DNA from 4 places in the Lysinibacillus sp. FSL W7-1291 genome. Region 3 is predicted to be linked to each of the others. Evidence: riboswitches for the same ligand, from Rfam matches in the RefSeq annotation. Region 3 holds a riboswitch; each other region holds the start of a gene.
The links. Region 3 has a riboswitch for S-adenosylmethionine ahead of NST76_RS01905 (O-acetylhomoserine aminocarboxypropyltransferase/cysteine synthase family protein). Riboswitches for the same ligand answer to the same signal wherever they lie in the genome.
Positions count from the first base shown of each region.

Region 1: linked by a shared signal. The riboswitch ahead of NST76_RS17415 (methionine ABC transporter ATP-binding protein) and the one ahead of NST76_RS01905 (O-acetylhomoserine aminocarboxypropyltransferase/cysteine synthase family protein) in region 3 are both predicted to bind S-adenosylmethionine.
Region 2: linked by a shared signal. The riboswitch ahead of NST76_RS20755 (cyclase family protein) and the one ahead of NST76_RS01905 (O-acetylhomoserine aminocarboxypropyltransferase/cysteine synthase family protein) in region 3 are both predicted to bind S-adenosylmethionine.
Region 4: linked by a shared signal. The riboswitch ahead of NST76_RS08265 (YezD family protein) and the one ahead of NST76_RS01905 (O-acetylhomoserine aminocarboxypropyltransferase/cysteine synthase family protein) in region 3 are both predicted to bind S-adenosylmethionine.

Region 1 is NZ_CP151994.1:3,583,114-3,590,725, reverse strand. It holds gene NST76_RS17445 (acetyl-CoA C-acetyltransferase) at 1-874, shown strand, start outside; gene NST76_RS17440 (acyl-CoA dehydrogenase family protein) at 1,001-2,785, shown strand; gene NST76_RS17435 (arsenate reductase family protein) at 3,017-3,373, shown strand; gene gcvH (glycine cleavage system protein GcvH) at 3,580-3,960, shown strand; gene NST76_RS17425 (TOPRIM domain-containing protein) at 4,052-4,393, shown strand; gene NST76_RS17420 (thioredoxin family protein) at 4,408-4,719, shown strand; SAM riboswitch class I at 4,776-4,879, shown strand; gene NST76_RS17415 (methionine ABC transporter ATP-binding protein) at 4,963-5,991, shown strand; gene NST76_RS17410 (methionine ABC transporter permease) at 5,981-6,649, shown strand; gene NST76_RS17405 (MetQ/NlpA family ABC transporter substrate-binding protein) at 6,720-7,568, shown strand.
Region 2 is NZ_CP151994.1:4,261,917-4,269,528, reverse strand. It holds gene NST76_RS20770 (DUF2225 domain-containing protein) at 1-423, opposite strand, end outside; partial or broken gene NST76_RS20765 (Cof-type HAD-IIB family hydrolase) at 760-1,510, shown strand; gene NST76_RS20760 (DedA family protein) at 1,611-2,207, shown strand; gene NST76_RS20755 (cyclase family protein) at 2,250-2,987, opposite strand; SAM riboswitch class I at 3,076-3,182, opposite strand; gene NST76_RS20750 (hypothetical protein) at 3,278-3,676, opposite strand; gene NST76_RS20745 (helix-turn-helix domain-containing protein) at 3,800-5,371, opposite strand; gene NST76_RS20740 (ABC transporter substrate-binding protein) at 6,028-6,978, opposite strand; gene NST76_RS20735 (MFS transporter) at 7,138-7,612, opposite strand, start outside.
Region 3 is NZ_CP151994.1:388,045-395,656, reverse strand. It holds gene NST76_RS01915 (homoserine dehydrogenase) at 1-385, opposite strand, end outside; gene NST76_RS01910 (hypothetical protein) at 863-1,249, opposite strand; gene NST76_RS01905 (O-acetylhomoserine aminocarboxypropyltransferase/cysteine synthase family protein) at 1,586-2,887, opposite strand; SAM riboswitch class I at 2,999-3,112, opposite strand; gene NST76_RS01900 (glycerol-3-phosphate acyltransferase) at 3,268-3,900, shown strand; gene NST76_RS01895 (DASS family sodium-coupled anion symporter) at 4,097-5,578, shown strand; gene NST76_RS01890 (succinate CoA transferase) at 5,647-7,170, opposite strand; gene chrR (class II chromate reductase ChrR) at 7,530-7,612, shown strand, end outside.
Region 4 is NZ_CP151994.1:1,728,531-1,736,142, forward strand. It holds gene NST76_RS08235 (DNA starvation/stationary phase protection protein) at 137-577, shown strand; gene NST76_RS08240 (general stress protein) at 769-1,206, shown strand; gene NST76_RS08245 (hypothetical protein) at 1,307-1,675, opposite strand; gene NST76_RS08250 (DMT family transporter) at 1,838-2,737, opposite strand; gene NST76_RS08255 (LysR family transcriptional regulator) at 2,872-3,750, shown strand; gene NST76_RS08260 (phosphopantothenoylcysteine decarboxylase) at 3,825-4,499, shown strand; SAM riboswitch class I at 4,709-4,805, shown strand; gene NST76_RS08265 (YezD family protein) at 4,875-5,030, shown strand; gene NST76_RS08270 (flavin reductase family protein) at 5,113-5,598, opposite strand; gene NST76_RS08275 (VOC family protein) at 5,757-6,542, shown strand; gene NST76_RS08280 (cold-shock protein) at 6,647-6,847, opposite strand; gene NST76_RS08285 (formate--tetrahydrofolate ligase) at 7,060-7,612, shown strand, end outside.

The sequences.
Region 1 (7,612 bases), 1.4 Mb from region 3:
AGAGCGAATTATGCTAGGTCATTCAAAGGTGATTCTAGCTGGCGGTGTCGAGTCTATGAGTATGGTGCCGATGGTGGGGAATACACCACGCTTAAATCCGACATTAGCTGAAACGGCTCCGCAATATTATATGGGTATGGGACATACGGCTGAGGAAGTGGCTCGCCAGTACAATGTTAGTCGTGAAGATCAAGATGCTTTTGCAGTTCGCTCGCATGTTCTTGCTGAAAAGGCGATTAAAGAAGGCAAATTCAATGATGAAATTGTACCAATCGAAGTGGAACAGCATTACGTAGACGATCACAATAAACCACAAGTAAAAAAATTTACATTTAGTATGGATGAAGGTGTACGACCAGGTACATCAGTTGAAGGCTTAGCAAAATTGCGTCCAGCTTTCCATGTAAAGGGCAGTGTAACGGCTGGTAATGCCTCTCAAACTTCTGATGGTGCAGCAACTGTACTAGTGATGGATCGTGAGGAGGCCGAACAGCAAGGACTGACACCAATGGCAAAATTCCTAGGCTTTGCAGTTGGTGGTGTGCCTCCTGAAGTAATGGGAATTGGTCCGATTGTGGCAGTACCTAAAGCGTTAGAAATTGCAGGTTTATCCATAGATGACATTGATTTATGGGAAATCAATGAAGCATTTGCTTCTCAATCATTACAGGTAGTACGTCATTTAGGCATCGACCAAGAAAAAGTCAATGTCAATGGTGGAGCAATTGCATTAGGTCACCCTCTAGGTGCTACAGGAGCTATTTTAACGTTAAAGCTTATTCATGAATTGAAGCGTCAAGGGAAGAAATATGGCGTGGTGACAATGTGTATTGGCGGCGGCATGGGTGCTGCTGGTGTATTTGAAATTTTATAAAATTTTCTAGATCAGCTTGAGGTGTACGGTTTACGGTTGCCTCCGAACATGTTCACATCAAGCTTTTCTATACATGTTCATTTGGGGATTAAACAATCAAAATAGATATATTGGGAGGAATTTATCATGACTGAAAAAACAACTGATTTCATTAAAGGCGGCGGATTTCTAATTGAAGATGTGGAATTAAATCGTGTATTTACACCAGAAGATTTCACTGACGAGCATAAGATGATTGCTAAAACAACAGAGGAATATGTAGCAAATGAAGTTTTACCAGTAGTTGAAAATTTAGAGCACCATGAATTTGAGCATTCAGTGCGTCTCCTAAAAAGTGCAGGCGAATTAGGTTTGCTTGGAGCAGATGTGCCAGAAGAATATGAAGGGCTTGGACTAGACAAAGTTTCTTCAGCTTTAATTGCTGAGAAAATGTCTGTTGCAGGTGGTTTTTCCATCACACATGGTGCACATGTTGGGATTGGTTCACTACCAATCGTTCTATTTGGTAATGAAGATCAAAAGAAAAAATATTTACCTAAGCTTGCTTCAGGTGAATTAATCGCAGCATACGCATTAACAGAGCCAGGCTCAGGTTCAGATGCTCTAGGGGCAAAAACGACTGCGAAATTAAATGAGGCAGGCACACATTATATTTTAAATGGTGAGAAGCAATGGATTACAAATGCAGGTTTTGCTGACGTATTTGTTGTTTATGCAAAAATTGATGGTGATAAATTCTCTGCCTTTATCGTAGAACGTGCCTACAATGGCGTTTCAGTAGGCCCGGAAGAGAAGAAAATGGGGATTAAATCATCGTCAACTCGTACATTAGTATTAGAAGATGCGGAAGTACCTGTAGAAAATCTATTAGGTGAAATTGGTCGTGGGCATGTCATTGCCTTCAACATTTTAAATATTGGTCGTTATAAGCTTGGTGTGGGCACAATTGGTGGCTCTAAACGTGCATTGGAGTTAGCTATCCAGTATACAAACCAACGTCAGCAATTTAAAACAAAGCTTTCTGATTTCAATCTAACAAAAGAGAAATTGTCAACAATGGCTTCTCAATTGTACGCGTCCGAATCATTAAACTATCGTACTGTTGGTCTATTTGAGGATCGTTTAAGCCAGTTAAGCCTTGAAGAGCAAAAGCAAGGAAAAGTAATTGCAGGTGCTATTGCTGAGTATGCAATTGAATGCTCTATTGCGAAAGTATTTGGGTCGGAAACATTAGATTATATTGCAGATGAAGCCGTACAATTACATGGCGGTTATGGCTTTATGGCTGAATATGAGGTAGAGCGTATTTACCGTGATTCTCGTATTAATCGAATTTTTGAAGGTACAAATGAAATTAACCGCATGATTGTCCCTGGCACATTTATGAAAAAGGCGCTAAAAGGCGAGCTTCCTTTATTACAAGTTGCTCAAAATTTACAGCAAGAGCTGCTAATGTTAATGCCAGAAGACATCGGTACAGAGCCACTAGCACAAGAAAAATATTTAGTGAAAAATGCTAAGAAGATTGCTGTATTAGCTGCAGGCTTAGCAGCACAACGCTTTGGTGCGAAGCTTGATCAGGAGCAAGAGGTATTAGTGAATATTGCTAATATCGCTAACCAATTATTTGCAATGGAGTCAGCTGTCTTACGTACAGAAAAGGCAATTGCTCGTGATGGCGCTGAAAAAGCACAGCAGAAATTGCTATACACGCAAATCTTCTGCCAAGAAGCATTCACAGAAATCGAAAAAGAAGCAAAAGACACAATTCTTGCTTCAGCAGATGGCGATGCAGCACGTATGACATTATCTGCACTTCGTAAATTAACACGCAATAATCCTTATAACTTAATTGCGAAGAAACGTGAAGCTTCTGTTAAACTAATCGAAGCTGAAAAATATATTGTTTAATAGCATACACTTTCACTTAGCTATCTGTAAGAGGATAGCTAGGTTTTTTTATGAGAGATGGATAGAAGCGTGAAACTGACGGATAGAACAGCTAGATTGACGGATAAAATGGAGAAAGTGATGAATAGAACAGCAAAACGGATGGATAGGCTTACGAAAATGAGAGAAGTTCCACCATTCGAAACAATTATGATGGTATACTACAGAAAAAGACAGTAGAGGAGCATTTTAATGACGATTCAATTTATCCATTATCCGAAATGTACGACATGTAAAAAAGCACAAAAGTGGTTAAATGATCATGAGGTTTCCTATGAAGAGGTACACATTGTAGAGCAATCGCCAACAAAGGATGAAATAAAAGCCATTTGGCAAGCCAGTGGACTGCCTTTGAAGAAATTTTTTAATACATCGGGTATGAAATATCGTGAGCTTGGTTTAAAGGACAGGCTAGCGGAAATGACTGAAGATGAGCAGCTGGAGCTACTTGCTTCTGATGGGATGTTAATCAAACGTCCAATCGTAACGGATGGCCAAAAAGTAACGCTAGGGTTTAAAGAATCAGATTTTGAGCAAACTTGGAAATAGCCGTATTTAAACAGGATCGAACGACTCTTCTAACCGAGATAAAGTCACTGGCAGATGTCACAAATTTTTAACAGAGATGTATTTCAAGTAACTTGAAAAAATTGTGGACTGCAATTAAGCTGGCACGTAATTGAATCTTGTTTTTATAGGAGAAGTATGGCACACTGAAAGTGAATATATTACATATTTATGGAGGGGTTTTTTGCATGAGCACACCTAAAGACTTACGTTATTCTGAAGAACATGAATGGGTAAAAACAGAAGATGGAAAAGTACGTATTGGTATTACTCACTTCGCACAATCTGAATTAGGAGATATCGTTTTCGTTGAGCTTCCACAAGTTGGCGACGAAATCAAAACAGATGATCCATTCGGTAGCGTAGAATCAGTTAAAACTGTTTCTGAATTGTATGCACCAATCTCAGGTACTGTAGTTGAAGTAAATGCAGATTTAGAAGATAGCCCAGAATTCGTTAATGAATCACCATATGAAAAAGCATGGATGATCGTTGTGGAGCCTGCTGATGCATCAGAAGTTGAAAAACTAATGACAGCAGAGCAATACGAAGAAATGATCGCTGAATAAGACAAGCTATAATCGAAAAACGTCGGAAACTACCGGCGTTTTTTGTTATATAATGACTTATAAGTGGGTATGTCTAAATGGAGGTGGCGTAATGTTCGAGGGAAAATGCTTAATAGTAGAAGGACGCTCAGATAAGCTACAAATTGAGCCAATTTTAAATGAGAATGTTACAATACTATGTACGAATGGTACAATTGGTGTGCATCAATTAGAAGAGCTGCTTGATCCCTATGAGAGCTGTGAGCTATTTACTTTTTTTGATGCAGATACTTCAGGCGATAAGCTACGTGCATTAATGGACAGACATTATCCAGAGGCAGAGCATTTACGTACAATGCCAACCTATAAGGAAGTAGAGACGACACCAAGAAAAGTGTTAGCGATGATATTACTGCGTGCACATTTTTCAATCCATAATGAATATATTTTGTAAGGTTGCGTGAGGAAATGGAAGAATGGTCAAAAGAGCAGTGGGAAACGGCTAAACAGTCGGGACAGAAAGCTGCATTTTATTTATATACACCGATGTGTGGAACGTGTGCAGTGGCATCTAAAATGATGGCCATTATTGAACAATTACTGCCACAGCTACCAATAGGTAAAGCGAATATAAATTTTTTAGAGCATGTTGCTGTTGAGCATCAAATTGAAAGTGTTCCGTGTTTACTTGTTAGTGATGGCGGAAAAGTGACAGATAAGATTTATGCTTTTCAATCCGTACCATTTTTATACGAATTGTTAAAAAAATCAATTGACTGAACTTTACTAGCGTGGTAAAGTATCAAATATATTACTAAAACATTAAATATATCGAACTCTTATAAAGAGTGGCGGAGGGAAGTGCCCTATGAAGCCCGGCAACCATCACAAAGTGAAAAGGTGCCAAATCACTCAAAGATTTTTCTTTGAAAGATGAGAGAACGGTTTAACGTTATTATACGTGACCCCTTCTACTTGTCTGTGAGTGAAGGGGTTTTCTATATGAGAAAAGGAGTATTCGCTATGATCCAGCTTCAAAATATTACGAAGAAATACAAAACAGCAAATGGCGAATTAACGGCAGTCAAAGACGTCAACCTTACCATCAATAAAGGTGAAATTTTTGGCATTATCGGCTATAGTGGCGCTGGTAAGAGTACCATGATTCGTTTATTAAACGGTTTAGAGAAACCGACAACAGGAACAGTAACGGTGAACAGTCAAGAGTTTTCATCGATTAAAGGGCAAAAGCTTAGAGCAGCTAGACAAAAGGTAAGTATGATTTTCCAACATTTCAATTTACTTTGGTCTAGAACAGTTGCCGAAAATATTGCATTTCCTCTAGAAATAGCAGGTGTTTCAAAGGCTCAACGTGAAGCACGAGTAAAGGAATTAATTGCACTTGTTGGTCTAGAGGGACGTGACAAGGCGTATCCATCCCAGCTTTCTGGTGGACAAAAGCAGCGTGTAGGGATTGCCCGTGCATTAGCGAATAATCCAGAGGTTTTACTATGTGATGAGGCGACTTCCGCACTCGATCCTGAAACGACGGATGCCATTCTTGATTTACTCGTTGATATCAATGAACGTTTAGGCTTAACAATCGTTTTGATTACACATGAAATGCATGTCATCCGCAAAATTTGTCATCGTGTAGCGGTCATGGAGGCAGGCGAAATAGTGGAACGTGGTGAGGTATTGCAAGTTTTCCAAGCACCACAAGCGGCTATTACTAAAAAATTCGTATCTCAGATTACAGATACAAAGGAAACACAGGATACGGTGGCACAAATCAAAACAAATTATCCAACTGGACAACTTGTCAAACTGATTTTTGTTGGTGAAAAGACCGAGCAGCCGGTTATCTCACATCTTGTGAAACAATTTGATGTAGAAGTAAGCATTGTTCATGGTAATATTTCGCAAACGAAAAACGGTGCATACGGTACACTGATTGTGCAAATTGATGGCTCGAAAACAAATGTGGCTGAAGCCCTTCGTTATTTAAATACAGTCGAAGTACAAACGGAGGTGATCGCAAATGCTAACTAATCTTTTTCCAAACGTAGACTGGGAAAATATGTGGCAAGCTATGTATGAAACATTGTACATGACGGCAATTTCTACAGTTGTCACATTTATTCTTGGGTTAGTCATTGGGATCGTTCTATTTTTAACAAGCCCTAATCAGCTATGGGCTAATAAAATGGTTAACTTTTTAACGGGTTCAATCGTTAATATTTTCCGCTCCATCCCATTTATCGTGTTAATTATTTTATTAATTCCATTTACGAAATTCTTACTTGGTACGATTCGGGGTGCAAATGCGGCATTACCTGCTCTAATTATTGGTGCAGCCCCGTTCTACGCTCGTATGGTATTGATTGCGTTACGTGAAATAGATAAAGGTGTCATTGAAGCAGCCCGTTCAATGGGGGCAAAAACATCCACAATTATTTGGAAAGTACTGATCCCTGAATCTTTACCAGCACTAATTTCAGGGATTACTGTAACGGCTGTTGCCCTCGTTGGTTATACTGCAATGGCAGGGATTATCGGTGCAGGTGGTCTTGGTAACTTAGCTTTCCTAGACGGCTTCCAACGAAATCGCCAAGATGTGACATTAATGGCAACTATTTTGATCTTAGTAGTTGTATTTATCATTCAATGGATTGGTGATCTCATAACGGTGAAGATCGATAAACGTTAGTAAGACTAAAAGAGGTTAATCCGGTTCTAACCGCTAACATATTTGAAACAAATAAAAGGGAGTGTCATAAATGAAAAAGTTATTAGCAGGATTATTTTTATCTATACTTGTACTAGCATTAGCAGCTTGTGGTACAGATAAAAAAGAAGATGCCAATTCAGCATCTGATCAAACAGATAGTAAAGACAATGTAACATTAAAAGTAGGTGCTTCTAATACACCACACGCAGTCATCCTAGATAAAGCAAAACCAATTTTAGCTAAAGAAGGCATTGATCTTAAAGTTGAAACTTATACAGATTATGTTCTTCCAAACCAAGATCTAGATTCAAAAACACTTGATGCAAACTATTTCCAACATATTCCATACTTGGAGCTACAAATTAAAGATAATGGCTATGATTTCGTGAATGCTGGTGGCGTTCATATTGAACCAATCGGTATTTACTCAAAAAAATATAAAACTTTAGAAGATCTGCCTGAAGGCGCAACAATCTTACTTTCTAACTCAGTATCAGACCACGGTCGTATGCTATCATTACTGGAAGCTAAAGGCTTAATTAAATTAAAAGAAGGTATTGATAAAACGGCAGCAGAAATAAAGGATATTGAAGAAAATCCTAAAAACTTTAAATTCGATGCGAATACTGCACCAGAAATGCTCGTACAAATGTATGAAAATGATGAGGGCGATGCAGTACTTATCAACTCTAACTTTGCGATCGATAATGGTTTAAATCCAATCGAAGATGCTATTTCTCTTGAAGACAAAGAATCTCCATATGTGAATATCATCGCAGTACGTGCAGGCGACGAAACAAGACCAGAAATTAAAAAATTATTAGAAGTATTAACTTCTAAAGAAATCCAAGACTTCATTTTAGAAGAATGGAAAGGTGCAGTAGTACCAGTACAATAATTCAAAGGGTAAGTGAGTGATCTAACTCGCTTACTTTTTTAATA
Region 2 (7,612 bases), 690 kb from region 3:
TTCCTCATCGGTTTTTAAACGATAAAGCCAAGCAATTTTCAAGGCGAAATTCGCCATTAAAAGGGATTCCTCCATGGAAGCACGTGATACCAAATAAGCAAGCTTAAAACTGACAATGGCATCATCGATTGTACGTTCCTGACAAATATCCATCGGCTTCTGGAGCTCTTTAATGTAAATTTCATCAATGAGTTGCATGAAAGGTCCATATGTCCGTGTCATAGACTTATGGTAGGCATAGCCGCAATGGGGACAAACAGCAACCTCATACAGCAAAGGATTTAAGCCATCATAAACAGGCATGAAATCTGTTTGCTCCTCGATGATTTTATATCGATTAGGGCGTACTTTATAAGTTGTAAAATGCTTTTTGCAAAATTTACAATCTACACTACTTTCATAGTAGTAAATGTTAAATGCCATAAGAATCAACTCCTTTGCAGGCTCTAAAATTTTGTTTCTTTTGCTCTATTTATACGTAAATGTTTATCGTTCAATGTATTTAAGTAGATATCTTTTATTTTAACAATTCTGTGTTCTTTGGTATACTCCTTTAGAATTATTAAAATAAAAATATTCATCTGTTTTATAGTTAATTGTCATTAAATCTATGCTTGTAATAGTATTTATCGGTGCTGTTAATGTAAGTTGTAGAGTTTACTGAAAGTTTGTCAAAATACTTTCATACTTTTCATTAAGTATAAGGAATGAATTAAATGTTTGTGATTCTAAAGTACTGTTTTATAAAGGCGGCTTAAGATGAATTATAATATCATATTTTTTGATGTGGATGGAACACTGATTAATTACGAGGATGGCTGTGTGGAAGAAAGCACAAAGCAGGCCATTCAACTTTTGCAGGAGAGAGGAATTCACCTTGTAGCGGCTACAGGAAGACCTTTATCGATGTGTCAGGAGATACAAGCGCTGGGGATTGAAACCTTTATTACAGCAAATGGGGCATATGTGAAACACAAGGATTTAATCATACATAATTCAAAATGTACAAGCTTTTGCACGTGAACAGCAGCATAGCCTCACATTTTTTACAGAGCAACTATCGATGAATGGCATTCAGCATCCAGCTGCTTTCAATGCGATGCAGGCAACTCTATCTTTACGAAATTTTCCGGTTGTGAATGAAAAAATTGTGGATGAAGAAGTTTTTCTCATGTGTCTATATGCAGATGAGGAGGCTGAAAAAAGATATGCTAGCCAATTTCCGCATATATTTTGGCAGCGATGGCATCCTTATATTGTGAATGTATTACAGCAGGATGTTGCCAAATCGATAGCTGTTAAAGCGGTACTAGACCATTTTAACATTGATCCTGAAAATGCTATTGCTTTTGGAGATGGGGATAATGATATTGATATGTTAGAGCATGTAGGGCTAGGTATTGCTATGGGAAATGGTAGTGCAGCTCTAAAAGCAGTTGCGAATTTTGTTACAAAGAGTTCCACTGAAGGTGGTATTGACTTTGCTTTACGGCAGTTTCAAATGATATAAAGCTGCTGAAGGTCTTAAAGTCGATGCCTCAGGTTCTCTTAGATCTATTGAAGGAACTTGTTAATCAATGCGTTTTAATAAATTTTGGGTGGGATGTTATATGGCACATCATGTGCAATCTCTAATTGAACATTACGGGTATTTGGGTATTATCGTGATCCTAATTGGAGGCATTGTTGGGTTGCCACTTCCTGATGAGGTCTTTCTAACATATGTTGGCTACAGCGTTTATATAGAAAGCCTTGAACACATTCCCGCTTTAGTAAGTGCAATGATTGGTGCAGTTGGCGGTATTACCTTAAGCTACTATATCGGCTATCGTTTTGGCTTACCATTATTGCAGAAATATGGACCCAAAATTCATATTACGGAGCAAAAAATTGATTTTACAAAACAACTGTTTACTAAAATTGGGCCAACTTTATTATTAATAGGCTATTTTATACCTGGTGTACGACATCTGACAGCCTATATTGCGGCAATTAATAATTATCCATATAGAAAGTTTGCTTTTTTTGCCTATACAGGGGCATTTATCTGGACTTTCACATTTATAACGTTAGGGAGGATGCTTGGGGAGAAGTGGCGGTTTGTTGGTTATTATTTATCCCATTATAGTATTTATCTCATCCTATTGTTTGGCCTCGTAATGCTCATCGTTTACTATCTATTCAAAAAAAGAAATATACGAAAATAAAGGTCTGTATGATTCAACATATGAATCGTACAGACCTTTGTGTTATGGCAAAATAGCAAATGAGCGTACAGGGAATCCAGATGCCTTTTCAGGCTTAGGGACGATATTGAAGATAATTGCCCCCTTCGCAGGTAGCTTGTCCAAGTTCGTCATCAACTCAATTTGATAGATGTTTTGTTCAAGCACGAAGTATTCGCCATCTAGCTTACCATTTTTGTGAAAATCAGCGGCTGAATCAGTATCAAATGTTTCATGGCCAAGTGCACTTATTTGACGTTCCTTCAATAAAAATTGTAATGCCTCTAAGCCCCAGCCTGGTATATGGTTATGTCCATCCATATCTTGGTTACTAAATGCCTCTTTATCTGGCCAGCGCTTACTCCAATCCGTACGTAGCGCTACAAAGGTACCTGCTTCAATTACTCCATGTTGTGCTTCAAAATCAAAAATATCTTGCACACTTAGCGAGAAGTCATGATTGCTAGCAGCTTCTCGTGATTTATCAATAACGACAAGAGGAAGAACTAGTTCTTTTAGTTCTAATTCTTCTAGATAGCGGGAGTCTCGCACAAAATGAATGGGTGGGTCGATATGTGTGCCATATTGTCCTGGGAACGTGAATTGTTGTGCGAAGAACCCGTCATCATGAGAGAATAATGTTTCAAATTTAGCATCTTCAAACATAAAAAAATGTGGGGAATTAGGGCCGAATGTATGTGTTAAATCAACCCATTGTTTTGATTTTAATAATTGTAATGCTTGTAAAAGTTGGTTTGACATTGATTTCACTGCTTTCTGTTAAAATTAGTAGAACATAAAAAAGAGTCCCCTTAGAAGAGGACTCCAGAATAAGCAACGGTAGTTCTTCTTCTCATCTTTCAGGCTTAAAATTTTGCCAATTGGAATTAGCACCATACTGTTGAGCTGGTTGCTGAGACTTCATCGGGCCAATCCCTCCGTCTCTCTCGATAAGAAAAGTGATATAAGAATTTTCAGAAATAATAATAAAAACACTTTAGCATAGAATTTTATAGTTTACAAGTTCGATAGAGATATAAGGGTAAATTTTTTTACCAACTTAAATTTATGGTTATGCCACAACAACCATTATCCATAAGACGTATTCTGAAATTGTCTGGTGTATAATTTGCATCAAATTTCATCGTAATGCCTGTTGATGTGATTAATTTATCAACCTCTGTTTTATTTGAAAGCTGTGCAGCATTCATTAGATCATGTGCAAATTGTTGAGAGCTATCAATTTTATCCGTAAGCAATTGAGCCTGTTGCATGATCGCCTTTATCCGTGTAGCTGACATTTTTAATTTATGTGTGTCGACAGGTGGAAAGGGGGTAGTGTTCGGCATTGCTAAATGTTGAGGAATAGGTCTAACGGCAAGCTGCTGGGCAAGTGGCGACGTTGGGTAATGATAAGGATGAACAAAGTACGGATAAGGATTGTAATACAATGTAATTCCTCCTATCCTATAGCTGATATCTTATCTTATGTAGCTAAACGTCTTTAGGTGTTATTTTGCAGTGCAATGTCTGTCCTAATCATTTAAAAAGGAAGCCAAAGTGAGCTTCCTCTTTTAGCCGAGAACATGTAAGACATCATCAATTTTTTTACTATGAGACAGAATACCGTAATTCATCCATGTTAAAAAATCCACTTCATATACACAGTTGGTTTTAACTGCAGCTAGATTTTTCCACATAGAAGTTTTTAAAATCGTACGCTCCTCGTTCTCGTAAATGGAATGTTGTTTATCAAAAGTAATAAATAAATGATCCGCATCTAATTGCAGCAATTGATCAAATGTCAGTGGTGCTTTACGTTGATTGTGCGGAATACTCCAGACAAGTGGATGTGGCATTAAACCGAGGTCACGATATAAAATTGGCCCCGTATAGCCACATTCAGGACCCGCATATAGAGTAATGCCAATGGCTGAAATGCGAAGAAATGCCACACTTTGCCCATAAACGGATTTACTAAGAATTCCTTTTGCTTGCTGTACCTTATCCTCATATTGTAGGATCACGTCTTGCATCAAGGCGGTTTTTCCTGTTAAATCAGCAATCTTAAACAAAGTAGACTGCCAGTTCTCTCCAGGATGTGAGATATGACAGATGGGAGCTACTTCATTTAAATGATGACAGGATTCCCATCGCTCTATACCTGCATCTAGCATAATTAATGTTGGTTTATAGTGAAGGAGTCGATCCATTTCTCCATTTTGTACATCGATATCAGGCACTTCTTGTAGACCTAAATAGTCTTGTTTTCCCCATTTTGGATGACTGAATTGAGCAATTGGTGTAATCCCAAGGGCGACAAAGAAATCTTCTAAGAATGGTGCAAATACACGTAGATTGCTGCTTTGGTTTCTTCGATATTGTCCTGGAGAGATGCCGACATGTTCTTTAAAACGACGATTGAAATAATACTCATTATTAAATCCGATAGACTGACTAATTTCAAATACCCGATCATTTGTTGTCATTAATAATTGCTTGGCTTTTTCAATGCGAATGTTATTTAAATAGTGAAGAGGGATTTGCCCTGTAATCTCTTTGAACATACGGGTATAATTCCATCTTGGAACATCAGCTAGCTCTGCCAACTGCTCGACAGTCCACTCTTTTTCAAAATGTTTATGCAAATAGTTAATGGATTGCTCAACAGATTGACGATCATTTTTTTGCACCAGCTTGGGTATTGTTTGATGTAAGAGCAATAACATCAGCTCTTGAAAGTGTACATGCTGCTCAAAGATGGTGTGCTCATCCTCCGCTAGACGGTTCTGATAAATGGCTTCTAGCAGTCTACGACATTGCGAAAAGGGGAGAAGACGTTGCTCTTTGACACGCGTAAAAGGGCTAGTAGTAGTCTGTTTATTGCTAAGATGGACAATGTTGAACTGTAATTGATAAAAACAAAGGTGCTCGTTTTGAATGCGTATATTAGCCGTGTTATTAGGAGGAATCGATATGCACTTTTCTTCACTAAGATGAATGGTGTTATGATCTATTTCTAGCTTTCCGCTGCCACTCATTACGATGAAAAGTGTATAGAAATCACTATTAAACTGCTGCTTGTTCGTTGATTGAATCACATAAGAAATAGTTTGTAACGTATAGACATGTGTTAAGTTACCCATTGATGATTCACCCCTTTATAATTGAATTTGGAGAACAACACAAAGAAAGCTCTCTGAAGAGCTTTCTTTCATGTTGTTGAAAAAAGATGATGTCAACGGCAGAAAAAGCAAATTTGCAAGGTGAAAGGTTGATTTCCGTTCCGCCAGCGCCCTTTCCAGGGGGCGTCCGATGAGTCGCTTCACTCACTTACGCTCGCTCCAGGGTCTCATCTGTGACGCTAAATCCCCTAGGAGTGACGCTGGCTCCACTCCAATCAACCATTCTGCAAAGTGTCTTTACTTTTTTTCATAGTAGTATAGCGATCAAATAGCCCATTATCTGTATTCTTAGAGGGGATAGGCTCTTATTTTCAATATGGAGAAGTGATGAATGACAATCATCCTCCATAAAATAAGTAGCAAACACCTTCACTTTATTTGAAAACCTTTGCTAAAAAGGTACCATTTTTGTGGGTTGGAGTGGAAGGCTACTTGACTCCCATGGGATAACGAGACAGGCGAGCCCCTGCACGGAGGAAGCGGCTCAGCGCTCGCCCACAGGAAAGCAAGTAGCCTGCAACGGAAATCCATTTTCATCTTTCACAAAAATTTTATGGATGGTTTTGTTTTTCAACGCTATGCAAAGAAAGCCCTCATAAAGAGCTTTCTTTTGAAAATTATTTCACGAACCATTTTTCAAGATCATCATATTTCAGCAGGTTAGCTGTGATAGCTCCAGACTGCCAATATGTTCGATCCGCAATATAGACATGCCCATTTTTAACAGCAGGTACTGTTTTCCATAGTGTACTATCTAACCATTTAATCGCTTCTTGATTTTCTTTCGAATCCCAAGTGCCATTTGAAGGGAAAAGGATGATATGATCCGCATCTAGCTCTGGAATAGCCTCTTCAGATAAGACTTCATGAAACTCTGTCATATCACGTGCTAATGGATGTGGTGTCAAGCCCGTTTCTGTGTAAATATAGCCAGTGTAGCGATTTTGAATGCCAAATAAAGCTAATGTATTATCTGCGACATTTAGACGTACAACAGCAACTGTTTCGTCTCCAATTGATTCATCTAATTTTGCTTTTAAATCGGATACACGTTGCTCATATTTATCAACGATTTCCTTTGCTTTATCAGGAATATTTAAAACATCAGCTATTGTTTTTACAATTTCACGTGGATTTTGTAGAATATCTTCTTTTAAGCGGTAAGTAGGTGCAATCTTTGAGTATTCTTCATATTTTGCCTTATCCGCGGCGCCATCCACAATGATTAAATCAGGCTTAGCTTGTAGTAATGTTTCCATACTACCAGTAATGTCGAACTCAGGAACATCTAATCCTAAATAGTCCTGTTTACCCCATGATGGGTGATACCATTGCACAACAGGTTTTACATCCAAGGCAGTTAAATAATCTTCCATATAGATAGCAGCTACACGCTGTGGGTTTGTAGGAATTTCTACTTTTCCAAACTCATCTTCTACAATTCTTGTATCTTTAGTTGATTGATCTTCTTTCGCTGTATCCTCTTTTACTTCATTTGAGCCACAGGCACCTAACACGAACATTAGTGCAAGTAAAAGGACAAATGAAAAATATCGACCTCTACACATTGCTATTCACTCCTATTAATTTACTAAAACAGTAAGAATGTCATCTTAACCTAGAATGATAATCATTCTCGTTTGATTCAAGTAAATTATAGGACACAACATATCAACAAACAATACACATTCTCTACTTCTTTTTTATACAAAATGAAATTTGACTTCCTATTGTTTTTTATTATCGAAAATGTACCAGACTAATGTAACAATTGCTGCAAGCATAACCATTAAAAATCCATACAAGGGAGTATGCGCTAATGATTGATGGTGAATAATAAAGCCCCCAATATAGGACCCTAAAAATATACCAATGTTGAAGGCAGAAATATTTAATGCTGAGGCCATAGAAATAGCTGATGGTACATATTTTTCAGACAGTAGAACAGCATATAGCTGCAATCCTGGGACATTCATAAACATAAATAAGCCCATTACTAATACCATGATTAATCCGATAATAGGTGATTCGAGCATGAAGCCAATGCCGAGCAACGCCAAGGCAAGTCCTACAAAAATAATAAAGATAGAACGTAGCGGATTATGATTAGCAAAATGACCACCTAATGTATTACCGATCGCAACGCAAATACCATAGACCACTAAAATAATGACTACTGCATGAGGAGAATACCCCATATAT
Region 3 (7,612 bases):
CCTCATAGCCTACAAAAACACCATTTGCTTTTGCCAGATCCTGCAACTCTAAGCCTCGTTTAGCAAACATCACTTTGTTGGCTGTAACAACGTGACATTTATGCTCAACTGCTCTTTTTAAATAACTGTATGCAGGCTCTTCATTTACAATCGCTTCAAACACAACCTGCATACCTGGCTCTGCTAAGACATCATCCATACTCGTCGTCATTAAATGCGCTGTACCTGGTACACGTTCACGACTAGCATCTGTCACTAAAATCTTTGCTACCTCTAATTCAATACCTAATTTATTTTTTAGCTCTTCTCGCTTTTCATTTAAAATATGATAGATCCCTTGACCTACCGTTCCAAATCCTAAAATCGCTGCCTTTATAGTTGCCATTTCTGTTATTCCCTCCAACTTACATTCCGCAGTTTCATCAAAGCTAATTTCTCCATGGGGTTGTGTCATGATAATTGGACACCCACCGCAAGCTTTAGCTAATTACTCTTCTTTGTACGAGTTTCGCTATTTTAGTATGTGTTGGAACACATACAAATTCAAATAATTCTAAATTTATCTTAAAGAAAATTGTAACGCAAATACATACTTAGCACAAGAAAAATCTTTCTAGGAAGGACATTTGTTTTCTCTAGATGTGCAAAAGAAATCGGTTTCATTCCCTTTATTATACGTTTTTTTAGTTGATCTATAAGATTTGAACAAAAATTGACTATTTCCATTTAAATATATGAATGTCTTTCTTCTATTATATATGTATGCTTGGACACCCATCATCTTGTTACTATTTTAATGACCTCTAAAGAAAAAACTCATTCCCTGTAGCAGCAGAGAATGAGCTTTAATATATGGGGGATTTCAACTTGCTTTTGAAAGCAATTGATAACGATAATGTGTTAAAGCTTGTTGAACAAGACTAATTTCTTCTTCTGTAAAATTTGGTATTGCATACGTACGTTTCACTAATTGAAATGTACCGTATTTTAAGTAAAGCTCTGTTGCAGGAAGTGCAATATGGCTCACACCGTAATGTTCATATGCCTCAAAAACTTCCTTTACAGTATAGCCCTCCTCTTCAGCCACAACATACTCTTGAAATGCTGTATGACCAAAGACTTGCTTCCATTTTTTATCGACTGATGTAAGTAAGTGTTGAATGGATTGATTGTTGACAAAGACATGACCTTCATTCAGCTCATAAATTAGATAGGATGCAATGTTTTGTGCACTATAGATATTACCCATTTTAAACACTCCTTTATCATCAGTTTTTTTGGAAGAGCAGTCACTGGCTATGCGACCACTCTTCTTCTATATATTCAAAAGTGGGGGGAGCACTTTTGAAAACATTTACCTTATAACAAGAATTTTCGTATTCTTAACTTATTCCCTAGTATATAACACGGAATTAATTAAGTCAATAATACACATAAAAATACTTGGTATTATTTTTAAAAAAGTTCTGATAATTGATGGATTTTATACTTGGTTGATGTAGCAACGTTTGACGCAATGCCAAATGAGGCAATTCGAATGAGAAAATACGTAAACTCTACAACATCCTCCCTTGCGTTCTAAAACTTAAGCTTCTACAGTTTGTTCAGTTGTTGTGGCAAGCGTAATGGCTTGTTCTAAATCAGCAATAATATCCTCTACTGCCTCTAAACCGATGGATAAGCGAATGAGCGACTCGGTTACGCCAGCTTGAATTAATTCATCTGTTGATAATTGCTGATGTGTAGTAGATGCTGGGTGAATAATGAGCGATTTGGCATCCCCTACATTTGCTACATGTGAAAACAGCTTCACGCTATCAATTAGCTTTCGACCAGCCTCACGTCCACCTTTAATGCCAAATGTAAGCACAGAACCGAAGCCATTTTTCAAGTATTTTTTCGCCAAATCATGTGTCGCAAAATCTTCTAGGCCATTATAGTTTACATACTCCACAGATGGGTGGTTTCGTAAATATTCAGCAACTGCCAACGCATTTTCATTGTGTTTAGGGATACGCAAATGAAGCGTTTCTAAACCTTGTAGTAAATTAAACGCTGCGTCAGCACTTAATGTTGGACCGAAGTCACGTAACAACTGTACGCGTAGCTTCGTAGCAAAAGCAGCAGAAGCTGTATCAATTCCGTAACGTAATCCATGGTAAGAAGCATCTGGTTCCGTAAATCCAGGGAATCGTCCACTAGTCCAATCAAACTTACCAGCGTCTACAACAACCCCACCTAAAGTTGTACCATGACCACCTATCCATTTAGTTGCGGAGTGAACAACAATATCTGCACCGTATTCAATTGGTGTGGAACCATAAGGAGAAGCAAATGTACTATCGATAATTAATGGTAAACTGTTATCATGTGCAATCTTAGCTACTGCTTCAATATCTAAAACTTTTAAACTTGGATTACCATAAATTTCAGCGAAGACAGCTTTCGTTTTATCGGTAATCGCAGCCTTAAAATTCTCTGGGTTTGTTTCATCTACAAAAATTGTTTTAATGCCATACTTCGGTAATGTGTTAGCCAATAAATTATACGTACCACCATATAAAGAACTACCTGCTACTATTTCATCGCCTGCTCCAGCTAGATTTAAAATGGAAAATGCGATAGCTGCTGCACCAGATGAAAGTGCTACTGCTGCTGTTCCACCTTCCAATAAGGCCACACGCTTTTCAAAAACATCCACTGTCGGATTTGTAATCCGTGTGTAAATGTTCCCCGCTTCCTCTAAGGCAAAAAGACGTTGCGCATGAGCAGTGTCCTTAAATACGAAAGCAGTTGAGCGATAGACAGGAACTGTTCTAGAGCCCGTCACTGGGTCTGGCTCTTGACCACCATGTAACAGCAATGTTTCTGGTTTAAAATTTGTCATTGTGTACCTCCAATTATTTTTTTACGATGGTACCGGAGATGAGGAGGATTTATGTGTAGAAAACAAAACCCTCTCCTGTTAAGAAGAGGGTTGCGGTTGCAAGTTTTCCTCCCCTTATCTGCCAGATCCAAGTAAGAATCTGTAGGAATTAGCACCTTAGTAAGTTCATCACTTACTGGTTGCTGGGCATCATAGGGCCTATCCCTCCGCCGCTCTTGATAAGAGTATGAGATTCAATTTCCATCGTTGTAACACAGTATAAACATAGAGTTTTTTTCTGTCAATATGTAAATTTTATTTTTTCCGAAACTTCTGTCAGCTCTTATACGTAATATGAACGCATACACTAATTTAGAAAAAAATTTGAAAGGAGTATTTTTATGGTAAAAGCCGTGATCATTTTTCTCTTAGTTGGATATTTAATTGGCTGTATTCACGGCTCTAAAGTGGCACAATTTTTATCGGGGGTTGATTTAAAAAAAGCTGGCCATGGCAATGCAGGTGCCTCTAATGCTACACTTTCCCTCGGCTGGAAATATGGCGTTTTAGTAGCCCTAATCGATATTGGCAAAGGCGTTGTAGCTATTATCGGTGCACACTTTTATTTAGCAGATGCTCCGCATTTAACCGAAGGAGAAATATGGCTCCTGACCTACATTATTGCTGCAGGGGTTATTTTGGGTCATAATTTCCCATTTTATATGGGCTTCAATGGTGGGAAAGGAACTGCCTCTATTATTGGAATTCTACTTGCTGTAGATTGGAAGATTGGTTTATTTGCACTTATTTTATTTGTCATTTTATCCTTTGCAACTAACTATTTAATTGTCGGTGTTCTAGAGTTTTATCTCGTCTTTTGTACGGCAACATATTTATGGATTCCTGGAATTGGCCCAACTATAATTGCTGTCCTTCTTTTTGGCATAGCTATTATCCTGCACATCGAAAATATCCAACGATTAGCGAAGGGTACAGAGCCTAAAGTAACGTCTGCATTTAAGAAAAAGAAATAATATTACAATGGATATTTTTGTATTTTTTATGACCGTATATTTTCTCTTTATCTACTTATATCGCTGTAAAAAGCAGCTATTCTGCATACTTATTTTTTTACAATAAAATAGACAAGTTCTTATCTTAATAAAACATTTTACTAACCGATGTTATGGATAATAATCGTCATATTTATCGTAGAAAGGATGAGAAAATATGTCTTCACCCAATCAAACAGCTACGAAACGGAATTTAAAGCCACTATGGATTGGCTTGGCCTTTGCTTTACTAATCATCATTACTTTTTTACCTAATAACGGTGACTTACCGATTGCTGGACAACGAGCTTTAGCCATCTTAGCATTCGCAGTCATCCTATGGGTAACAGAGGCCGTGTCCTATCCCGTTAGCTCAGCCATGATCATTGCACTTGTAACTGTTCTACTAGGGCTCGCTCCATCAATGGACGATCCTGCTACAGAATTAGGAACTGCTGGCGCTTTAAAATTATCCTTAAGTGGATTTAGTAATTCCGCTGTCGCATTAGTAGCAGCAGCTCTTTTTTTAGCAGCAGCCATGCAAATTACCAACTTACATAAACGGCTTGCTCTCTGGATCCTTTCACTTGTAGGAACAAAAACAAAAGCTATCGTATTCGGCGCCATTTTAGTTTCTATAGCCCTCGCTTTTTTTGTTCCTTCTGCCACAGCACGTGCAGGCGCAGTCGTACCAATATTGCTAGGGATGGTCGCAGCATTTGGTTTACCACGCGATAGTCGACTCGCCGCTTTACTTGTTATTACTTCGGTACAAGCCGTTTCCATTTGGAATATCGGTATCAAGACAGCAGCAGCTCAAAATATGGTCGCTTTAAACTTTATTCAGGAACAATTTAATGTGGATATCTCCTGGGGTGCTTGGTTGCTCTATGCTGCCCCCTTCTCAATCATTATGTCTGTAGCTCTATTTTTCATTATGATCGCTTTAATTAAGCCTGAGACTAGCAATATCGAAGGTGGTAAAGAGGTCATCAAAAAACAGCTTTCAGAGCTTGGCCCATTGAAGGCTCCTGAAATTCGCTTAATCATAACATCAATCGTTTTGCTATTTTTCTGGGCAACTGAAGGGAAATTGCATCCCTTTGACACAACTACAGTCACAATTATTGCCATCGCTATTTTATTAATGCCTAAAATCGGTGTTTATTCATGGAAGGAAGTTGAACCTCATATCCCGTGGGGGACAATTATCGTCTTTGCCGTAGGTATTATGCTAGGAACCATTTTACTTAAGACGGAAGGTGCATCATGGTTATCCGATAAAGTATTTGGTTCACTTGGGCTAGATACGATGCCAATACTAGCAACCATCGCACTCGTAACATTATTTAATATTTTAATTCATTTAGGCTTTGCAAGTGCAACAAGCTTAGCCTCTGCACTGATACCTGTATTCATCGTACTAGCCTCTACATTAACAACGAATGTTGATCAAGTTGGCTTTGTCATCGTGCAACAATTCGTCATAAGTTTTGGCTTCCTATTACCAATTAGCGCACCACAAAATATGCTTGCCTATGGGACAGGAGCATTTACAACAAAGGATTTCTTGAAATCTGGTATTCCATTAACGATTATCGGCTTCCTTCTAATTCTTCTGTTCTCAGCTACTTATTGGAAATGGATTGGATTATTATAAAACTCTAATATGCTCACAACAAAAAGCCTTGAAGCACAATTGTCCTTCAAGGCTTTAATGATGGTATTTTATTGTTTCGTAAACGCAGGGTCCTTCATTGTCCCACTTTTTGCATAATGAACATGCCATGACAGTGCTTTTTCTAGATCGTGTGGCGTATGATGTCCACCAGTCGCCTCATTGGCATCATTATAATACTGCCATAGTTGCTCACGATAATCGGGGTGTGCACAATTATCAATGATAAGCGCCGCTCGCTCTTTCGGGGCAAGCCCACGTAAATCAGCTACACCCTGCTCAGTTACGATGACATCCACATCATGCTCAGTATGGTCCACATGTGAAACCATAGGGACAATACTTGAAATGTTGCCACCTTTAGCATACGATTTCGTCACAAAAATCCCTAGACGTGCATTACGTGCAAAGTCACCAGACCCTCCAATGCCATTCATCATCTTTGTACCAGAAACATGTGTTGAATTAACATTGCCGTATATATCAACTTCCAATGCTGTATTCACTGAAATAAGTCCGAGTCGACGAATAATTTCTGGTTGATTGGAAATTTCTTGTGGACGTAATACTAATTTATCAGCATACTTTTCAAAGTTCCCATAAACACGGTTTCCTACTTGCTCTGAAAGGGTAATAGAAGTAGCGGAAGCGAAATTTACTTTCCCTGCATCGATTAATTCAAATACTGCATCCTGTAGAACTTCTGAATAAACTTCTAAGTTCTCGAACTCAGAATCTTTAAAGCCTAACAATACGGCGTTTGCTACCGAGCCTACTCCTGATTGAATTGGTCGCAAGCTCGTTGTTAAGCGACCTACTTTAATCTCTTCACGTAGGAAATTTAATAAATGATTCGCCATTACATCTGTCTCCCCATCAGCAGGAACAATTGTTGATGGCGCATCTAATATATCTGAAATAACGATGCCCTTTACTTTATCTAAATCTAGCGGAATCCCAATTATACCAAGACGATCAGACACATTTTGCAAAGGAATTGGATCACGCTTACCTTGTGGCGCAGGTACGAAAATATCATGCACTCCCTCTAATGCATCAAGCTGTGCTACATTTAATTCAATGATGATTTGGTCTGCTTCTTGTACAAAAATCGGAGAGTTACCAACTGAAGTTGTAGGAATTAATAAGCCGTCTTCTGTAATGGCAGCAGCTTCAATAATCGCGAAATCAATAGGACCTATAATACCTTGGCGAACAAGTTCAGCATTATGAGAAAGATGGGCATCTACAAATGTGATATCACCGCTATTGATTTTATTACGAATACCAGCATCTGCTTGGAAAGGGCCTCGTTTACGAATGACACCTGCTTCTGCTAAATATTGGTCTACTTCAGGACCAAGTGATGCACCTGTAAAGACATCTACTTGAAATTTCTCTTTTTTAGCTTTCTCTACAAGTGCAAGAGGTACGACTTTTACATCGCCAGCACGTGTGAATCCACTCATCCCTAATACCATACCATCTTTAATCCAAGATGCTGCTTCTTCTGCTGTTACAATCTTGCTCCGCAATTGTTCATGGCGAAGCTTTTTCGCTAACTTTTCTTCCATTCCTTATTCCCCCATCCCACTATATTTTTGTTCAACTTGCATATTTGGTTCCATTAAATGTGTGACATTCGTCAGAAGCTATATCTTTATCCAAATAATGTTGCATCAGATAAACACTAACATCCGTTGAATAAAGAAATTGTATTTTTTGGTAGCACAACCAAATAAACAGTCGCTTCAATAATTTTAAACTATTTAGAATATTTAATCTATATTAAATGAAATATTTTACTTTACGAGATAATTTCTACATTTGTAAACTATTTAAATATAACTATCTATCTTTTTTTCATTCGATTTTGGCGACAAAGCGTGCTATGCTCTTGATATAAAGCACGCATAAAGGAGAGAGTTTTTAAATGGTTAAAGAATTATTACGCAATCATTCATCGGTACGTATTTATGATGGACAACCAATTTCAAAGGAAATCATCGAAGATTT
Region 4 (7,612 bases), 1.3 Mb from region 3:
GCAATATTCTTAATGTATATCGTTTGTCGAAGACATGTTTGAAATATTGTCGGGCGGGAACAATAGATGTATAGCCGACATCATTTGTTACACATATTAAAGGCTAGAACAAGACATATTGGAGGAGAAAGTGATTATGACACAAAACTTAAACAAACAATTAAATAAGCTAGTGGCTACATGGTCTGTACTTTATACAAAGCTGCACAATTATCATTGGTATGTGACAGGACACTCATTCTTTACACTGCATGCAAAATTTGAAGAGTTGTATAATGAAACAACCTTGAATTTAGATGAAATTGCAGAGCGTATTCTTTCAAAGGATGGCAAGCCAGTCGCAACATTAAAAGAACATCTAGAGCTTTCCTATGTAGAGGAGGCGGCAGGAAATGAGACGACAGAGGAAATGGTCGCTACGATAATTTCGGATTTCCAAAAGCTCATGAAAGCATTAAATGCCACAATGGAGCTAGCAGCAGAAGAAGGGGACGATCGTACAGAGGATTTACTTAACGCCATGTACCAATCTCTTGAAAAGCATACATGGATGTTAAAAGCCTTTCTTGACAAGTAAAAACGACAGTTACAGCATGTTGGAGATATTAAGTACTCTGGCATGCTTTTTTTCTGCAATTAATGCTTGATGTCAAAGCCATAACATGTATTAAGGGTTCATAACAATTATGACAGTTTGGTAAAAAGCGTTTGCTTGTGTACAGCAAGGGTAATTATCTAGTAAGCCATATAAATTAGGAGGAATTGAACATGATGAATGAACAAAACCCACAAATTGAGGTGGCCCATACGAGGGATGAAATGCTTCACATTTTAGAAAGTATGCGGTTAGAAGGTTATCAACAAGAGGATATTCATATTATTGCGAAAGATTCCGAACAGTTTGAGGATGTAAAATGGGATGCTGATGTCCAAACACATGAGGCTGGTAATTGGGTGGACCAATTTAAGTCTTGGTTTACAGGTGACTCGGCTGTGACAGAGGGCTTAAAACGATTTAATCTATCAGAGGGACAAATCGCTTATTATGCACATCTTGTGGAGCAAGGTAGTATCGTCTTATATGCGGAACGTGAGGATGATGTAGATCAGCTACAAGCACATTCTGAGACAGTTGCCGAGCAAGAGGCACGTTTAAAACAGCAAGAGCGTATGATAGAGGCAGAGCAATATAGAAGGTTTTTATAATGATCAAACCAGTGAGATATGGCTCTGGCTTGCTGGTTAAAATATAGACAAAGTCGTTTTATTCGACTTTGTCTATTATTTTATTTAATATTGTTGTCCTTTAAATCCCATATCTATATTTAGCAATGTTATCCTTCGCATTTAAAATCGAAAGTATCGGGTCACTTGTAGGCTTTTCAAATGGCTGCTTAAACAGGTTATGAGGCATAGTATGTAAATGGCTAGCTTCTTTATTGTCATGGCTTTGTTTAGTTTCCATCAGGAGTACTCTTTGTCCATTTGGTTTAACAAGATATTGACGCACATAGCCATTTTCGTGTCTGACTTCAATTTTCGATTTGTTCTTTTTGGCGTCTTCCTCTTCACTGCCATCCACATATTTAAGTAAATCCAATAGGTTTTCTGTTTTAATAGGTTGATTGACCTTAGCTGGTAAATAGTATGATGTATTTCGGGGTTGAATTTGCATAGATGACTCTCCTCCAATTAGTTTCTGTAAAAAATAGACTGTATAGTAAACTATTTTACATGTAGTGATGCTATAAATTCAATACATAGTAGAAAAGGAAGCTTGAGATATAACTCTCAGCTTCCTTTTTCATTCGTAAATGAAGTGACATGACACACTATTTTATTGTATGACTTTTTCCTGTGCTTCTTTTTTAATAAAACGTAACGCATGGAAGTGCTCTAATTGAGCCACTAAATTACCAATAAGGATAAAGCTACCGCCAATCACTAATTTCACTGTTAAACTTTCACCAATAAACATCATGGCAAACATGGCTGCAAAAATTGGTTCTAATGAAAAAATAAGTCCTGTATGTGTAGCAGAAGTATACTGTTGTGCAACAGTTTGCCCAACAAAGCAAAATGCACTACAAATGATACCGAGCCCTAAAATAGCCAGCCAGGATGACATTGAATTTGGCAATGTCGGTGTTTCAAATATAAATGTTAAGACAAGGGCATAGATACCAGCAAAGCCGAGCTGATAAATTCCGTATGAAATGGATTCAACATTTCGTGTAAATGAGCTATTCAGTAGTAAATAAATGGAATAGCATAGTGCTGCAATGGCTACTAATAAATCCCCTTTATGGAAGGTGAATGAGCCATGTGCTGTTAAGACTGTAATACCAATCATCGTGCAAATGACCGCAAAGCTAACGGCTCTCGATGGTAATTTTTTTTCAATGAAACTGCTGAAAATCGGCACTAATACTACGGTTAGGCTTAAAATAAAGCCTGCATTTGAGGCAGAAGTAGACTGTAAACCAAATAAACTTAACGCGAACACAATGAATAATAAAAATCCTTGAATAGCCGCATATTTTAATGTTTTACCATTTACTTTGATTATCCGTTTATAAAAAATAAGTCCTGCTACGAAAAATGCAATGATACAACGCAATGCCACCACATTATAAACTGCCAATGTTTCAAGCCCCATGACCATAAAGGTATAAGATAGTCCCCAAAACATTGTGACAATAACCATCAATACATTTGCTTTTCCTTGGATACTCATTATGTTCACCTACCATCTGTGTACTAAAACAGTTTTTATACTAAAATTTACTATATATCTTGTATTGTGATTAGTAAAACGAATGTTTATAATGAATAGGATTAAAAAAATTCATGTATATAGAGGGATGACGGATGAGCTTAGTTAAATATGAGATTTTAACAAAGGTGGCAGAGGTAGCAAGCTTTACAAAAGCAGCGGATGCACTAGGACTAACGCAGTCTGCTGTGAGCCATGCCGTGTCTAGTTTAGAAAAAGAATTTGGCTTTGCTCTCATTCATCGAAGTCGTGCAGGTGTAACACTGACGAGTGAGGGGCAGACCATGCTAAGGGCGATGCGTCAGGTTCTGGATGCCCAGGAATTATTGCAGCAGGAAGCGGCCCATATACTGGGTGTAACACGCGGGAAAGTTCGAATTGGCGTTATTTCAAGTATTTCCTCGAATTGGATGCCAGAAATTGTTCGTATTATGGATCATCAATTTCCAGGTATACAAGTAGAGTTACGAGAGGGAGATTATTACGAAATTGAACAATGGCTGTTAAGTGGGGAAGTCGAAGTAGGATTCTTGAATGGTCAAAAATCAGAGCAATATCAATTTATGGAATTACAACAAGACCCTTTATTATGTATTGTTTCAGATAAAAGCCCTTTATTTCATAAGACAGAAATTGATATTGTTGACCTAGAAGATATGCCTTTTATCATGACTTCCTATAAAGGGACAAATGATGTAAAGGTACTGTTGGAGCAATATCATGTAAAGCCCCATATTCGCTTTGAGCTTTCTGAGGAGGTAGGGATTCTTTCAATGATTTCCCATCATTTAGGCATTAGTATTTTGCCTCAATTGGTCATTCAACATTTACCATCAACGTTAAAAGCAATCCCGCTAAAGCAAGGAGGCTACCGTACCATTGGAATTGCGATGAAGCACCACGCTTCCCCTGTTACTAAGAAATTTGCGGAAATATTAAGTGCTTGGTTAAAAGAGCAAAATAGTACGCTATGATTGTGGCTATTGAAGCACATCCTTACATTACGTTAAAATAGTATTTGTATATATTGTAGAAAATAGGTGAGTGTATGGGGACATTACAAGGCAAAACCGTACTCATTACAAGTGGGGGAACACTTGAAAAATGGGATCGTGTACGAGGGCACACGAATTTATCAAAAGGGACAATGGGCTGTTATTTAGCAGAGGCCGCATTGGCTAAGGGTGCGAATGTAATATATATGCATGGCTACTTTGCACAGCTTCCAGCAAATCACGACAAAATGACATTGGTAAAATTTGAAGGTATTGAGGATTTAGGAGAAAAGGTACGTCATGCGGTTCAGCTACAACAAGTCGATATTGTTATTATGGCTGCTGCTGGCTCCGATTGGGTTATTGACAAGGTTTATGATCAATCCGGTAATTTAATGGAGGAAGCGGGGAAAATGCCTTCTGACGAACCACCTATTATCCATTTTAAAAAGGCACCAAAAGTATTAGGGCAAATCAAGGGCTGGCAACCGAATGTAACGCTAGTGGGCTTTAAGCTAGAAGCTACAAATGATGAGGATTTTTTACTCGCTCGTGCAAGACTGCGTATGGAAGCCGCGCATGCTCAATTTATGGTTGCAAATAGCTCGCAGTCTTTATATGGCGGGGATGAGCCTCATTGGATCGTGCCTGCTGAGGGACAACCAATTAAGGTGATGGGCAAGCAACAGACAGCACAAACTTTAATGGAATGTTTGCATAGGGAATAACGTGATGAACTGTGGAGAAGGTCATACTTCTACACAGTTTTTTCTTTGCCATTGTGGTTAGATAGACTGACATAGCATACAATACGATAGGATTATGAGTGAATTGTAACAGAGAGGATGCTATTACAAAGTATTCAACTAGGTTTTCTAATATTTTATATTGACATTCGGTTAACAGAATTATAGAATTATTTTCAAGAAACGCAGTACTCTTATCAAGAGAGGTGGAGGGACTTGGCCCCATGAAGCCTCGGCAACCGAGAAGATAGGTGCCAAGTCCAACAGATGGTGTCTGAGAGATAGGAGGGGCTATCAATCGGTTTGATGCGTTGGCCTCTTTTGTACAACTAGGAGAATAAAGAGGGGGTGTATCGTATGGCTCAATCGGCAAAGGTAGATGATAAAAAATTAGAGGCAATTGCTAAGGCAATTCAAAATCTTGAATTTGGTGAAGTGAATATTACGATTCAAGATGGTGTGATTGTGCAAATTAATAGGCTTGAAAAGCAGAGATTTCCACAGAAGAAATAATGCTCATTTCAGTTGAACGATGTGAAAAGGCCACTAATAAGCATGGTTTCCATTGCTTACAAGTGGCTCTTTTTTATGGAAATTAGCTATAAAAGCTTTTTGGAATTGGACCGATATGACGACGATGATAGAGAAGGGGTTCTTTTTGAGAATTTGTAATGTCTAGCACTTGCCCAATAAAAATAGTATGATCGCCTGCATCTATTTGCTGAAATGATTTACATTGTAAAATAGCTGCTGTATCATGTAAAATCGGTAGCCCAAAAGTAGAAGTAGACCATTTAGCTTGAGCAAAGCGATCCGGGACTTTACTTGCAAATAATGTACATAAATGCTCTTGATTACTCGCTAAAATATTGACAGCGAATTTTTCCGCACCCATAAAGTAAGAATGGAGCTGAGATTTTTTATCAAGTGACCATAAAATAAGTAGTGGGTCAATGGAAACAGATGCAAAAGAATTGACTGTTAAGCCAATTGGATTCGTTTCATGACATGCTGTCACAACCGTTACACCTGTAGGATAGTTACCTAATGCCAATTTAAAAGCAGCTACTTGATCTGTCATTCAAATCACCTCTTTATAGTTAGTCATAAATTAGTTAACGGAGTTAGTAGGTAAATTGCACTTTTTTTCATACCATATAGTAACTCCTTTTCTTAAGTAAATTTTAAATCAATTAAACATCCAGGTAAAGCTAATGGGGGAAAGAAAGGGGAATTGCCATGACTTTATATTTTGATCATCTGGTACATCAAGTAGAATCACCAGAAAATATAAAGGTTTTCTTCAATAAACGAAATGTCCGTACAGTGAACGGTGGTCAACACACGATGTGGGGGACTTATAATACGCTAAGCTATTTTGGCTTAAGCTATATTGAACAAATCGCTATTTATGATCGTGATTTATTTGAGCAAGCGGCTTTGTACCCTTATTCCCTACATTATACGTTTAAACGTGATCGTGAGCGCCAAGGATTTTCACGAATTGCCTTGCGCACCAAAAATATTGAAGACGAGGGTCAACGATTGCGTGCATTGGGCTTTGAAGTATATGGTCCCGATGCTTGTAGCCGAACAAGACCAGATGGCACGACACTAGAATGGAAGCTATTGCATTTTGGCATGCCCAATCTTTCATTGGATTTTCCATTCTTAATTGAATGGGCAGATGAAGATGAGGAACGTTTGGCACAATTAAAAGCTAGTGGTGCAATCGATGAAAATCAAGCCATCACAATGGAATCTATTCAGTTTTTTGTCAAGGATGTGGAGGAGACGGTTCAGCTTTGGCAAAAGGTATTACAGCTACCTGATTCTGAGCAGCATGAGCAATTTGTGTCACTACAGCTACCAAATATGCGCTTGGATTTTTATGAGGAGGCGGCAGCATCTGCCATGACGCTAGGGCATTTAAAAGAAGGACCCATCGGTGTAACATTGAAAGATCCACACCGAACAAAGGAAACATTAGTTTGTCCAGGTGCTTTTTATTGGATTAATAGATAAATTAAAAATCCACTTCAACAGTTGAAGTGGATTTTTATGTGCAAACATGTCAAAAAGCGGATTGAGCACTATTCATCTACCTCATCCACTTTCAATTTTGGAGCTTATAATTTTACAACATTTGATGCCTGGGGTCCTCGATTGCCTTCCACAACATCAAATGACACCTTCTGACCTTCTTCAAGTGTACGGAAGCCTTCCTCCTGGATGCCCGTAAAATGTACAAATACATCTTCTCCATCATCACATTCAATAAAGCCATAACCCTTTTCATTATTGAACCACTTTACGATCCCCTGTTGCATAAGCATTCGCCTCCAATGCGCTTGAATGTAAAATAAAGTTAACTAAGTTGTGCTATCATTGAGAAAATGTGAAAAATTGCATTTTCTCTTAGAACATACATGAATTGAACAAAGATGTCAATTGATTGTCGAAATGCTTGTGTATCTGGCTTTCTTTTTTTTCACAATTAAGACTATAATGGAAATGAACAACATAGAAAGTAGGATGCCAAATGACAACGAAAAATCAACCATTATCAGATTTAGAAATCGCTAGTCAAGCAGTAATCAAACCGATTACGGAAATTGCCAATGCTGCGGGTATTCCAGAGGATGCTCTTGAGCAGTATGGACGCTACAAAGCAAAAATTGATCCTTTAAAAATTACAGCTCAGGGTGAGGACGCAAAGGTTGTGCTAGTTTCAGCTATTAGTCCAACACCAGCAGGTGAAGGGAAGTCGACGGTTACTGTAGGACTAGCAGATGCTCTTCATCAATTAAATAAGAAAGTAATGGTCGCTTTACGTGAACCGTCATTGGGTCCAGTTATGGGCGTAAAAGGCGGGGCAACTGGCGGCGGCTACGCACAGGTTGTACCAATGGAGGATATTAATTTACATTTCACTGGCGACCTTCATGCGATTACAACAGCCAACAATGCTTTATCCGCATTCATTGATAATCATATCCATCAAGGAAATGCATTAAACATTGATCCACGACGCATTATTTGGAAGCGTGTGATGGACTTAAATGATCGTGCCCTTCGTAAAGTAGTTGTGGGAT